DNA from 4 places in the Beggiatoa alba B18LD genome. Region 1 is predicted to be linked to each of the others. Evidence: predicted binding sites of a transcription regulator. Region 1 holds the regulator's gene; each other region holds the start of a gene.
What was found. The regulator PhoB, encoded in region 1, activates phosphate uptake and scavenging genes when phosphate is short. The targets are predictions, from matches to a motif close to GNNTGTCATAAAACTGTCANAT.

Region 1 (3,217 bases):
CGGCACACGCTCCACAACCGTTAATTCATCCTGCTGAACTAACTCAGTTTGCACAAAACGCAATAACGCCTGTTCGGTACGGTCAGCCCCGACAAAAGCAGGATGTGCGGGGTCATGCATATCAATCACCGCACTCGTATTATTCCGCAAGGCAAACCCTAACATCTTACCCAAACGGCTAGGCATCTCTGCAAACTGCTGAAAAGCCTCGCCTTGCCCTAACAACACCGTTTCAACCACTAAACGCCCTTGTGTCAATGTTCCCGTTTTATCCGTAAACAACACCGTTAAACTGCCAGCAGTTTCAATCCCCAACAATTTACGCACTAACACCTTAACTGATAACAATTTTTTCATATTAATCGCTAAAACCATCGCAATCATCATCGGCAACCCCTCAGGCACAGCAACGACAATCACAATGATAGATAAAATTAATGCGGTAAAAATATCATGAAAAATAATGCCTAACGGCTGTTGAAAATAAGCACTAATCCCAGCTTCATGCGTTAAAAAAATCTGATTTAACATAAAAGCCAGAAAAATAAACCCCGCACCAAAATAGGCAACATGCGCGATTTGCTTACCTAATAAACCCAATTTTTCCTGTAACGGCGACAACCTATCGACGGCTGTTCCCAACTCATGCATTGTTTTACCATAAAGCGTTTGCGCCCCAACAGCTAAAACATGCATCACCGCTTCCCCATCGACAATTAAACCTGCTCTAAATACTTGCTTTTCTGCATCGTCCAACGCTGTTGCGCGTTTTTGCAAGGTTTCCGACTCACCTGTTAAAGCTGCCTCATCGACATCGAGATGACCAGCCACTAACACACCATCAGCGGGAATCGTATCGCCAGATTGCAAAAAGACATAATCCCCAACGACTAACTCATCAATTGGTAAGTGCATTAACCGTTTTTGACGAAAGACTTTCACTTGAATTCGGGAAGATTCTTCTAATAACTGCCGAAACCGCCCCTCATTACTATGCTCAGACCATGTCGCAATAAACGTCGCTAAAATCACCGCAATCGCAATTCCAACGCCCTCATACCATTCAGCGTACCCCAAGCCCGCTAAAATCAAGGTAATGCTTAACGCTATCAATAAAATAATAATGATAGGGTCTTGAAAATTAGCGAAGAGTTTTTCCCAGAATGTTTCACTCGCTTGTGTTGCGACGGCATTAGAACCATGTAATTGACGTGACTCAATCACCGCTTGTTCATTCAATCCTTCAACATTAAATTGCATACAGCACCTTTAAAGTTTTCAATGGGAATATTTTAGAAAGCGTTTGTACTTTATGGATAAATTAGCATAAAAAAAGCGCAGACGTATTAATACGAATCTGCGCTTTTTATGAGAGTTAAGTATTATAAGTGTTAAGTATTAAAGGTATGTTCTAAAAAATAGGTATTACAATTACTCCTTCGTCGAAAACCGATAGCCCACACCGCGTACAGTTTGAATTAAATAATCATAGTTATGGTCAGCTAAGGCTTTGCGTAAACGGCGAATATGAACATCAACTGTTCTTTCTTCAATGTAAACATTTCCCCCCCAAACTTGGTCTAATACTTGGCTACGGCTGTAAACCCGTTCAGGGTGACGCATGAAGAAATAAAGTAAGCGAAATTCTGTCGGACCCATTTGAACCTCTTGCCCTGCAATCATCACGCGGTGTTCATTGGGGTCTAGGCGTAATTCATTAACCGCGAGTTGTTCACCTTCAGAATGGGTCGAGGCACGACGAAGAACCGCTTTAATACGGGCAACGAGTTCACGGGGGGAAAAGGGTTTTGTCACATAGTCATCTGCGCCAACTTCTAAGCCACGAATTTTGTCGCTTTCTTCACCGCGTGCGGTCAGCATGATGATAGGGATTTCTTGGGTTTGAGGCTCTTTTTTTAGTTGACGCGCAAATTCTATTCCACTGACTTTATTGGGTAACATCCAGTCTAATAAAATCAGTTTGGGGAGTTGGTTAAAAATTAGGGTCTGTGCTTGACGGACATCAGCAGCCTCTGTAACCGTAAACCCCGCTTTACTCAAGGCAAGGTTTAACATTTCCCGAATCGGGGCTTCATCTTCAACAATTAGTATGGGTTGCTCTGACATTTTGGTGATTACACAGGTAAGTAAATAAAAAAGTGTTCGTTTAGGATTGACATTGAGGACAGTAGTAGGTCGCCCGTTGTCCTAATACCATGCGTTCAATCGGTGTTCCACAGTTTAGGCAGGGTAAGCCTGCACGGTCATAAACGCGCAAGGTTTGGCTAAAATAGCCTGGTTCGCCTTGGGTGTTGACGAAGTCGCGTAGGGTTGTCCCGCCCATCGCAATGGCAGCGGTCAGCACGTCGCGGATGGTGTTTGCGAGTGTTTGATAATGGGTTAAGTCAATGTCACCTGCTGCACGGTTTGGGTGTATGCCTGCTAAAAACAGGGATTCACTCGCATAAATATTGCCTACCCCTACCACTATATGACTATTCATGATGAAGGTTTTAACAGCTTGTTGTTTTTTTTGAGCTTGTTGATGTAAATATTCGCCTGTAAATTCGTTTTCTAAGGGTTCAACGCCTAACACGCTTAATAATGGGTGTTGTTGTGCTGGTTCGTTTGTCCAGAGAACACAGCCAAAACGGCGCGGGTCGTGGTAGCGCAAACATTGTTGATTATCAAATTGAATTAATACGTGGTCATGTTTTTTTAATGCGGTATCAGGGCTGACAATGCGTAAACTGCCTGACATGCCTAAATGAATAATTAAATGTCCTGTTGGGTAGGTAAAGAGTAGGTATTTACCACGCCGTTGAATTTGTTGCAGAGTTTGCCCTTGGAGTTGTTCGGCAAGGTCGGCAGGAACAGCCCAACGCAAGCGCGGTTCACGCACGTCGACGGTGGTAACGCTGTGCCCTTCTAGGTGTTGCGCAATCCCTCGGCGCGTGGTTTCTACTTCTGGTAATTCAGGCATGATTTATATGGTTGTGCGTTGTGATGGGAGTAATGATTTTAACGAAATAGGGAGATTTTCTTGTATTTTATGCCCGATGACGCTGGCGTAGCGTTGGTATTGCACGCCTAAATAAATCACGCCAAGACCAATAAAGGTGAGCACAAAGGGAAATAGAATAGAGTCGGCAAATACTTTGTAAGATAAATGTCCCACATAAATCAATACACCTAACGCGCCAAAAATCACAAATAC
Region 2 (3,217 bases), 2.2 Mb from region 1:
GTAACAGCCATTTTTCCTTCGGTATTTTTCTCTAAAACGCCCACGGCTTGATCGAGATAATGCGCTAATTGATAACCCCGTTTTGCAGCAACTGCCAAAAAAGTCAACATATGACAGTTTGACAACGCAGCAACTAATAACTCCTCAGGATTTGTATAAGCTGTATTTCCATTAAACTCAGGCGCAGAAGAGGCATTTATTTGAATCCCGCTTGGAAATGTTACGGTATGGTCACGACTAAAATTATCCGCTGAAAAACTAGCCGCTACATTTCGCCACTCAATCGTTGCTTGATGTTCAGACATACAAACTCCTTATATGACAGATTACTTAAGAAGAGGATGGGTGAGTTAATTGATGAATTAATGCTTGATGTTGTGGATAAGTGCTCAATAAATCTTCACGCTGTGCTAATTCAAAATCGGCAAATTCAAAGGCTGGCGCGACGGTACAACCTAACAGCGCGTAACTATCAGCCTGATTCAAATGCGCACCAAACCAACACCCCGCAGGGACAACGGCTTGAAAAACTTGCCCTTGCTCAGGGTTTGCGCCTAACACACACTTTAATAAATCTCCCTGATGATTAATCATGTATAAACTAATACTTGTTCCTGCGTAAAAGTGCCACAATTCATCCGAGCGAATTCGATGTAAGGCAGAAAATTGAGTATCGCGTAATAAATAATAAATCGCACTACTGATGAATCGTGAGGCTTGAAAACGCGAGGGTAATCCCTGAATCGGCAAGCTTTCCGTTGAACAATAAGTGCGTCGATAATATCCTCCTTCAGGATGTATTTGTAAATCTAACGTTTTTATCCAAAAATTAGCATCCCGCATTATTTTTCTCTGTTTTAAAATCAATATATTACAAAATTAAATACGCTGAATATTCCATTCACCCTATAGAAGCGGCTTGCTTATATCCCTATATCAGCAATCAAATGATGTGGTTTCGCAATACATACAGTCATGCTGTCATTTTTGATAAAATAGTGTGTAAGCCCTCAGTCAATAGAATGGCATAAACTTAGCATAATTGAACATTATTCAATTATGCCCAATTCTTTACTTTTAGGAGTATTTAGTATGAAGTCCAACGCTGTAAGCTTGTTAGTCATTCTGTCTATTCTCACGGTTGGTTGTGCCGAAGCCCCTTCTAAGCAAACCATGGGCGCGGTTGTTGGTGGTGCGTTAGGCGGTATTGGAGGCTCACAAATCGGCAGTGGTAAAGGTAAAACAACGGCTATTATTGCAGGTACATTGTTAGGGGCTATTATTGGGGGAGCTATTGGGCAATCAATGGATTCTACCGACCAACAACAAGCCTATCGCGCTTTAGAAAATATGCCAGATAATCAACCAGTTGCTTGGAAAAATCCGAATACCAATTCACAATATACCGTCACGCCTACCAGCACTTATATGAGCAATGGCAGTACTCCTTGCCGTAATTATTCCACAGTTGCCGTGATTGATGGTCAACGCGAAACGTTATACGGAACAGCCTGCCGTCAATCTGATGGTACTTGGAAATCCTCTTAATCTCAGCTATTTTTTATCGCTATTCGTAAATGCGCAAAGCGACTTGTGTGCAAGCAACACAAGTCGCTTTTCTCTTTAACCCCGCATGACAATGATGTGTCATAAAGTTGCTGACATCCGTTTTTTCACATAATTGTCATAATCACTTCTTAGCATAAACGCACATGGCTTCTTTCTCTTTTAACACAGGCAAAACAATGTCAAAACCAGCATGGGATATTAATCAGTCTAAAGCACTTTACAGTATTGAGCACTGGAGCGGTGGTTATTTCGATGTCAATGATAAAGGGGAAATATTGGTTAAGCCTATCCCTTCTCAACCCGCCATTAATTTCAGCCTGTACGAACTTGCACAAAATTTTACGGCTCATGGCTTATCTTTGCCTGTTCTCGTCCGCTTTCCTAATATTCTGCATCATCGCGTCAGCCTTATCCGTAATGCGTTTGCAACTGCGATGAATGAGCATAAATATGAGGGTAATTATACGGCGATTTATCCGATTAAAGTCAATCAACAACATCATGTTGTTAAAGAAATCATGAATGCGGGTATGCAGGGGGGGGTTGGCTTAGAAGCGGGTAGTAAATCTGAACTCATGGCAGTGTTAGCCCTCGCGCCGCTACAAGGCGGTGTTGTTGTCTGCAATGGTTATAAAGACCGTGAATATATTCGCCTCGCCCTGATTGGTCAGCAAATTGGTTTACGTCCCTATCTCGTCATCGAAAAAGCGTCAGAATTAAAGATGATTATTGAAGAATCCCGTGATATGGGGATTGTGCCACGTATTGGCGTACGCATTCGCCTTGCGTCCGTAGGGACAGGTAAATGGCAAAACAGTGGCGGTGAAAAATCAAAATTTGGTCTTTCTGCGGCTAAATTGCTTGAGGTTATACAAGCGATTAAAGATGAAGGACTTATCGAGTCCCTGCAACTCATGCATTTTCATATCGGTTCACAAGTTGGCAATATCCGTGAAATGCAAAAAGCCTTGCAAGAAGCGGCTCGTTGTTATGCAGAATTGCTGGCTATTGGTGTGCCCATTAATGTGGTTGATGTGGGTGGCGGTCTTGGTGTTGATTATGATGGCACGCGCTCACGTCATGCTTGTTCTGTCAATTATTCTGTTCAAGAGTATGCCAATAATGTCGTTTATGAACTGAAAAAAATCAGTGAATTACACGACCTTCCACATCCTAATATCATCAGCGAATCAGGTCGCGCGATGACGGCACATCATGCAGTTTTAATCGTCAATGTCAACGATATCGAATCCGCGCCAGGACTGACTCCCCCGCCACCTGTGCCTGAAGATGCACCGACTATTTTGAAAGACATGGCGGAAAACTTGCGTACCCTTAACCAACGTTCTGCGATAGAAGTCTATCACGATGCCGTTTATTGGCTAAACGAAGCCCACGCCCTCTTTACGCACGGCATTATTAACCTTGCTCAACGCGCTCATGCTGAACAACTTTATTATGCGATTTGCCGAGAAGTGCGCGAAATGTTACAAGCAGGCTCTCGCACTCACCGCGAAATTTTAGACGAACTCAACGATAAACTTGCGGATAAATATTTCTGCAATTTCTCGCTTTTCCAGTCTGTTCCCGATGCATGGGCAATTGACCAACTGTTTCCTATCATGCCGTTACATCGTTTAGAGGAATG
Region 3 (3,217 bases), 2.4 Mb from region 1:
GAAAGCGTAAAAAAATCTGAGTTTTGCGATTTTTATAAAATAAAACAGAGACCTACTAGGTTTTTAAAACCTAGTAACCTGAGTTCGGCGAGATTTTTAAAAAGACAACAGCTTGTCTGAATCAGGATTTTCAGGATTAAAAGATTGTCTGAATCAGAATTTTCTGAATTAACAAAATTTTCAGAATTAAAAAGACAAGAATTAAAAAGACAAGAAAATTAAAAGAATAAAAAATTATGTTTTTAATTGTTTTTAATTCTGCTAATTCTGAAAATTCTGTGAATTCTGATTCAGACAAAAAAAGACCTACTAGGTTTTTAAAACCTAGCAGGTCTGTTGAAACACGCGAATCAGATTCACCAAACAAGATTAAAACCTTGTCTGAATCAGGATTTTCAGAATTAACAGAATTAGCAGGATTTAAAACCCTTAAACCAAAAATTTAAGGTGAATCATGCTTTTTAATTCTGCTAATTCTGAAAATCCTGTGAATTCTGATTCAGACAAGCTATTGTTTTTTAAAGAAACTAGCCGAACTCAGGTTATGGTTATCAGTCATGCGTTAGCTGAGGAATGAAATGCAAACACCAGCAGTACCACAACCTGCTAATAATATTAAAATATTCCATTGATATCGAAACAATCCCCACAAGGCAATTAACATTAAAACCGCAGAAAAACCATCAAGCCTTCCAGACCAGCCTTGTGGGTATAACACGTGGTAAGTAAAAAATAAGCCCAGTTTGATAATAATCCCCACCACAGCAGCAGTAATTCCTGTGAGTGGGGCAGTAAATGCCCTGTTATTCTGTGTTTTTTCAATCAACGGCGCGCCAACCAGAATAAAAATAAACGAGGGTAGAAAAGTAAAAAATGTCGCAACACTTGCCCCTAAGATTCCCATCCATCCCGCATGTTCTGCACTGACTGACTGCCAACCGCCCACAAAACCGACAAACGTTACTAACATAATCAACGGGCCGGGTGTTGTTTCACCAAGTGCTAACCCATCCATCATTTGCTGCGCACTTAACCATTGATAATCCATAACGCCCGCTTGATAAATATAGGGCAAAGCGGCATAAGCACCACCAAAAGTTAAAAGTGCAACTTTTGTAAAAAACCATGCCATTTGTGATAAAACATGCTGAGTACCATAATAAAAAATAATAATAACAATACTCACCAGCCAAACCAAACAACCAATACTTAACCATCGCCAACTATCACGTTTCGTTGTCGCCGTTGTTGTGATTAAAGGCGTATCATTATCAATGACAGTTGGACTAACTTTTGAAGAAAGAGATGGATTAATCGGTAGGGGTAATACCGCTGTTGGATATAAGCAACTGCCCCAATATCCCAGTAAACCCGCACTGATTACAATAAATGCATAAGGTAGATTAAAAAACGTAATGGCGACTAATGCACTCAGTGCAATTATCCATAACCATGGCGTTTTTAACACTCTTAGACCTATCCGATAGGCAGCAAAGAAAATAATCGCTGTCACAGCGGGTTTAATGCCGTATAAAATCCCTGCGATAACAGGTAATTCTCCCCAACAGATATAAACCCACGCAAATATCATGAGTAGGAAAAATGCAGGGAGTATAAACAGCAAACCCGCCACAATACCGCCCCATGTGCCATGCAGTAACCAACCAATATAAGTTGCCAGTTGTTGTGCTTCAGGGCCGGGTAAAATCATTGTGTAATTTAATGCATGAAAAAACCGTTTCTCAGAAATCCAACGACGTTGCTCTACTAACTCCTGATACATCATACTAATTTGTCCAGCAGGGCCGCCAAAACTGATAAATCCCAGCTTGAGCCAATACCAACAAGCTGTTTTAAAAGATAAATCTTTTTTAGGGGTATCTAAGGGTTGTAAAGACATCGTGTAATCGTAGAAAATAGTTGGTATGGTTACCGTGTAATGATACGAATGGCGTAAATATTGCCTATCGGGTAAACATCATAGAATAGTCGTGTTAATCCAATAACATCAATTATTCTAATGACGGGTATATGGCTGTCAAATTTAACTTTATCTTTAACACAAGCCTGATAAAGTTTTTCCGTTAAATCATAATCATATTATAAGGAATGTTGACATGAAGAAATTACTTCACCTGAGTATTGCCGCTATTTTAGCGAGTTCTGTAACACTTTCTCTCCCTGTTTATGCTGATAAAAAAGCCGCAGAACCTGCTAAAGCCGAAGAGTCGGCAAATACGGGAGGCGATTTCAAAGGGTTTTCCGTAACCCATACCGTTGGTGGCAAGGCTCAACCTGCTTCTGAAGTTGATGGCGACCCACTGGTGTTATTAGGCAAGTTAAAAGCGGATCTAGCCGAACAAGTCAAAAAAGGCAAACCGCTGGAAATGACAACGGAAATTAAACCCGTTTTCAGCGACAAAAAAACAGCTAAAGATCTAAAAGATTTACCACCACTGACTGTCAAAACCACTGTTGGTGCTGATGGTAAAGGGGTAAGCGACATTTCCATGCCCGCTTATCAGAAAAAAGACAAAGATGCCTCTCTGGATTGGCAAGGTTTAACAGGGACATTAAGTTATCCTGAAGATTTCAGCACTATCTCTCAATCTTTTGAAATTGCTGGCTTAACCTTTGACTCAAAAGATTTCAAAGCCACCCTCGATAAAACCACTTTTTCCGCTGATTTAGACGAAACTTTATACCCCACCAAGTTGAGCTTAAATTTACCCTCCCTCGTTGGCGGGGATGACAAATCACAATTTGCGCTCAGTAAAATTATCGTTGATTTCACAGGTAATAAAGGGGCAAGCGGTTTAGAACTGGGTAAAGGCGATATCAGCATTAGTGATATTAGCGTTGACAACAAAGCAGAAGAATCTCAAGTCAAACTGAGCGATCTCTCTATTAAACTGGATGCCTCCGAAGAAAAAGACCTCGCCAGCTATGCCATGCATTTTGCGTTAGGTAAATTACTGATTACCGAACAAGAATTAGATGTTAGCTTTGTCTCCGATTTAGAATTCCGCAAATTAGACGTTGCTGCTTTATTAGAAGTCCAAAAAGCCGCCGCTGAAATGCGTAAGCAACAAATGGAAGGCAAAATGGACGAATCCATGATGGGCATGGCAATGATGGGAACTCTCATGCAAGCCTTACCCAAACTGATTGCTAAATCTCCTGAAATTGCCTTAACCAAATTAAACGTTAAAACAAG
Region 4 (3,217 bases), 1.3 Mb from region 1:
TTTCATAGGTTTGCGTTTCTGTATTTAAGGGCTTTTGACGTAGAAGTAATTGTTTTTCGATATCATCAGAATGGGTAAAGAGCACATTATTTTTTCCCAAAACCTCCATTTCAGTGTATCCAATCATGTTACAAAATGCTTGATTTACCTTGATAAAATTACCATTAATATCGGTTAACGCGATACCGACAGGGGAGAATTCGACAATTTCACGAAAGCGTGTTTCACTTTTTCTTAAGGCTTTTTCGGCTTGTTGGTATTTGACTAAAAGTGGGGTAAGTCTTGCGACATCTTGATTCGTTTTTTGTCCACGAGCTGGCGGGTTTATTTGTGTAAGTGTAAGTAACAACATCGCACCAAAGGCTTTACCTGATTCAATGGTGATATTTACGTAGCCATCAATATGCGCACCCAGAAAACGCTTAATTTGCCATTCTTTTACTTGTGCTTGTGCAACTTCGTCTAGCTTTTGCCGTTCACTTTCCAAATGGGGGATAAGCGTAAAAAGCGGTTGATGCAGAAGTTGAGTATCTTTCTTGTTTAATAACAAGGCAAACATATCATTGTGATGAGTTAACATTAATGTTTCGTCTAATAGGGCATAACCAATTTGTTGCCGCTCTAAAATATGTAAGGCTAGCTCATTGATAATATTGATAGTTGGCTGACGACAAGAAAACATCCGTTTTATCCTAAGATAAAGAGTTGATATAACATTTTCATGTTCATGATGAAAAGTATTTACTGGCTTATGTAGTTGATGAGGTAAGTGACGAGGCATACACAAGTATTCTTTAACTTAAGCGTTTATGCAAAATCCAATCATCTTTTAAGTGACAGAGGACTGGATTTTTATGAGTTGTTTACAAGTTAATCAATACCATACATAGCACGATAGGCTTGAATAGCGGTTATTGTTTCAGTTTGATTAGGTTGTTCTTGTAGGTATGTCATCAACTCTTTTAGCGTCACAATGCTTAAAACCCGTGTCTGATAACTTTGTTCAACTTCTTGAATTGCTGATAATGTACCTTGTCCCCGTTCTTGACGATTTAAAGAAATCACTACCCCCGCCAGTTGCGCACCTGCGGTTTGAATGATTTGCATCGATTCACGAATCGCTGTACCTGCGCTAATCACATCATCAATTAATAACACCCGACCTTGTAACGGTGCACCGACAATTGTCCCGCCTTCGCCGTGGTCTTTCGCCTCTTTCCGATTAAAGGCAAAGGGGAAATCGCGTTGATAATGGTCAGCAAGCGCGATACTGGTTGCAACAACCAGCGGAATGCCTTTATAGGCAGGTCCAAACAGCATGTCGAATTCAATGCCCGATTGTTGAATCGTTGCGGCGTAATAACGTCCTAATTGCGCCATCGCGCTACCTGTGTTGAATAAGCCCGCGTTAAAAAAATACGGACTTTGTCGCCCTGACTTTAAGGTAAAATTGCCAAAGCGTAACACTTGACGTTGAATCGCAAAGTCTAAAAATTCTTGTTGATAACTCTGTAACATTTGGGAAATAGAAAATAGGTGGGTAAAATGGAGCGCGAATTTTATTCGCCCGATTTTTGTTAATAAACAATACAGATTATTTCATAAAATCCCCATGTAAATCTGCTCTAATAATCAGAACTTTTACTTTTATATAAAAATTATTTATATATTGATGATTAATCATAAATAAGAGAGAATAGACTGCAAATGATTTTAAAAAACTGTCGTTTTAACCTAAGTCCCATTCAAGGGGGGGAATTCAATGCCTACACGTAGAGAACTTGCCAACGCCATCCGTGTGTTGAGTATGGACGCTATCCAAAAAGCCAACTCAGGACATCCCGGTGCGCCGATGGGCATGGCTGACATTGCCGAAGTGTTGTGGAATGACTACTTACAACACAATCCAGTCAATCCACAATGGTCTAACCGTGACCGCTTTATCTTATCTAACGGTCATGGCTCTATGTTGCTGTATTCTCTACTGCATTTATCGGGCTATGATTTACCCCTTGATGAAATTAAACGCTTTCGTCAATTACACTCAAAAACCCCAGGGCATCCTGAATATGGCTATACCGCAGGCGTAGAAACCACCACAGGCCCATTAGGACAAGGGATTACCAACGCAGTTGGGATGGCAATTGCAGAAAAAACCTTAGCGGGACAATTTAACCGCGAAGGCTTCCCCCTTGTTGACCACTACACCTATGTATTTTTAGGCGATGGTTGCATGATGGAAGGGATTTCGCATGAAGCCTGCTCGCTGGCTGGAACGTTAAAACTCGGTAAACTTATTGCTTTCTATGATGATAATGGTATTTCTATTGATGGTGAAGTCGAGGGCTGGTTTACCGATGACACCCCAAAACGCTTTGAAGCCTATCATTGGCATGTGATTCCTAATGTTGATGGACACGATGCAACCGCGATTAAACAAGCGATTGAACAAGCCCGTGCTGTCAAAGATAAACCCAGCTTAATTTGCTGTAAAACTATCATCGGTTACGGTGCACCAAATAAGCAAGGCAAAGAAGAATGTCACGGCTCGCCCTTAGGTGACAAAGAAATTGCCTTAGCCCGCGAACAATTAGGCTGGACAGCCCCCGCCTTTGAAATTCCTGCCGATATTTATGCTGGATGGGATGCAAAAACCAAAGGCGAACAAGCCGAACAATCATGGCAAGCCTTATTCCAAGCCTATCAAAAAGCTTACCCCGAATTAGCCCAAGCATTTACACGCCGAATGGCAAAACAATTGCCGAAAGACTGGGCGAGTAAATCCGCTGAATTTATTGCCAATGTCAATCAAAAAGCGGAAACCATTGCATCGCGGAAAGCCTCACAAAATGCAATCGGCGGTTACGCGCCCGTTTTACCCGAATTAATTGGCGGTTCTGCTGACCTTGCGGCCTCTAACTTGACTTTATGGTCAGGCAGTAAAGGCATACAAGAACATACCGACGGCAACTATATTTATTATGGCGTGCGTGAATTCGCCATGGCAGCGATTGCCAACGGTATCAGTTTACACGGTGGCTTTATTCCTTACTGCTCGACCTTCTTAATGTTTTCTGAATATGCCCGCAATGCTTTGCGCATGGCAGCCTTGATGAAAGCGCGTAATATTTTCGTCTTTACCCATGATTCTATTGGCTTAGGCGAAGATGGCCCAACGCATCAATGTGTCGAGCAAACTGCAACCCTGCGCATGATT

Region 2: the regulator PhoB is predicted to act here: its motif matches at 1,669-1,690, upstream of speA (biosynthetic arginine decarboxylase).
Region 3: the regulator PhoB is predicted to act here: its motif matches at 2,019-2,040, upstream of BEGALDRAFT_RS01425 (DUF945 family protein).
Region 4: the regulator PhoB is predicted to act here: its motif matches at 1,709-1,730, upstream of tkt (transketolase).

Annotation. Positions count from the first base shown of each region.
Region 1 is NZ_JH600070.1:2,809,709-2,812,925, forward strand. It holds gene BEGALDRAFT_RS11425 (calcium-translocating P-type ATPase, PMCA-type) at 1-1,260, opposite strand, end outside; gene phoB (phosphate regulon transcriptional regulator PhoB) at 1,432-2,127, opposite strand; gene mutM (bifunctional DNA-formamidopyrimidine glycosylase/DNA-(apurinic or apyrimidinic site) lyase) at 2,168-2,983, opposite strand; gene BEGALDRAFT_RS11440 (DUF2157 domain-containing protein) at 2,987-3,217, opposite strand, start outside.
Region 2 is NZ_JH600070.1:597,034-600,250, forward strand. It holds gene BEGALDRAFT_RS02405 (OsmC family protein) at 1-305, opposite strand, end outside; gene BEGALDRAFT_RS02410 (cupin domain-containing protein) at 331-843, opposite strand; gene BEGALDRAFT_RS02415 (RT0821/Lpp0805 family surface protein) at 1,093-1,548, shown strand; gene speA (biosynthetic arginine decarboxylase) at 1,746-3,217, shown strand, end outside.
Region 3 is NZ_JH600070.1:367,877-371,093, forward strand. It holds gene BEGALDRAFT_RS01410 (TOBE domain-containing protein) at 1-10, shown strand, start outside; gene BEGALDRAFT_RS19090 (hypothetical protein) at 237-446, shown strand; gene chrA (chromate efflux transporter) at 563-1,900, opposite strand; gene BEGALDRAFT_RS01425 (DUF945 family protein) at 2,118-3,217, shown strand, end outside.
Region 4 is NZ_JH600070.1:1,462,077-1,465,293, forward strand. It holds gene BEGALDRAFT_RS05910 (ATP-binding response regulator) at 1-682, opposite strand, end outside; gene pyrE (orotate phosphoribosyltransferase) at 871-1,518, opposite strand; gene tkt (transketolase) at 1,763-3,217, shown strand, end outside.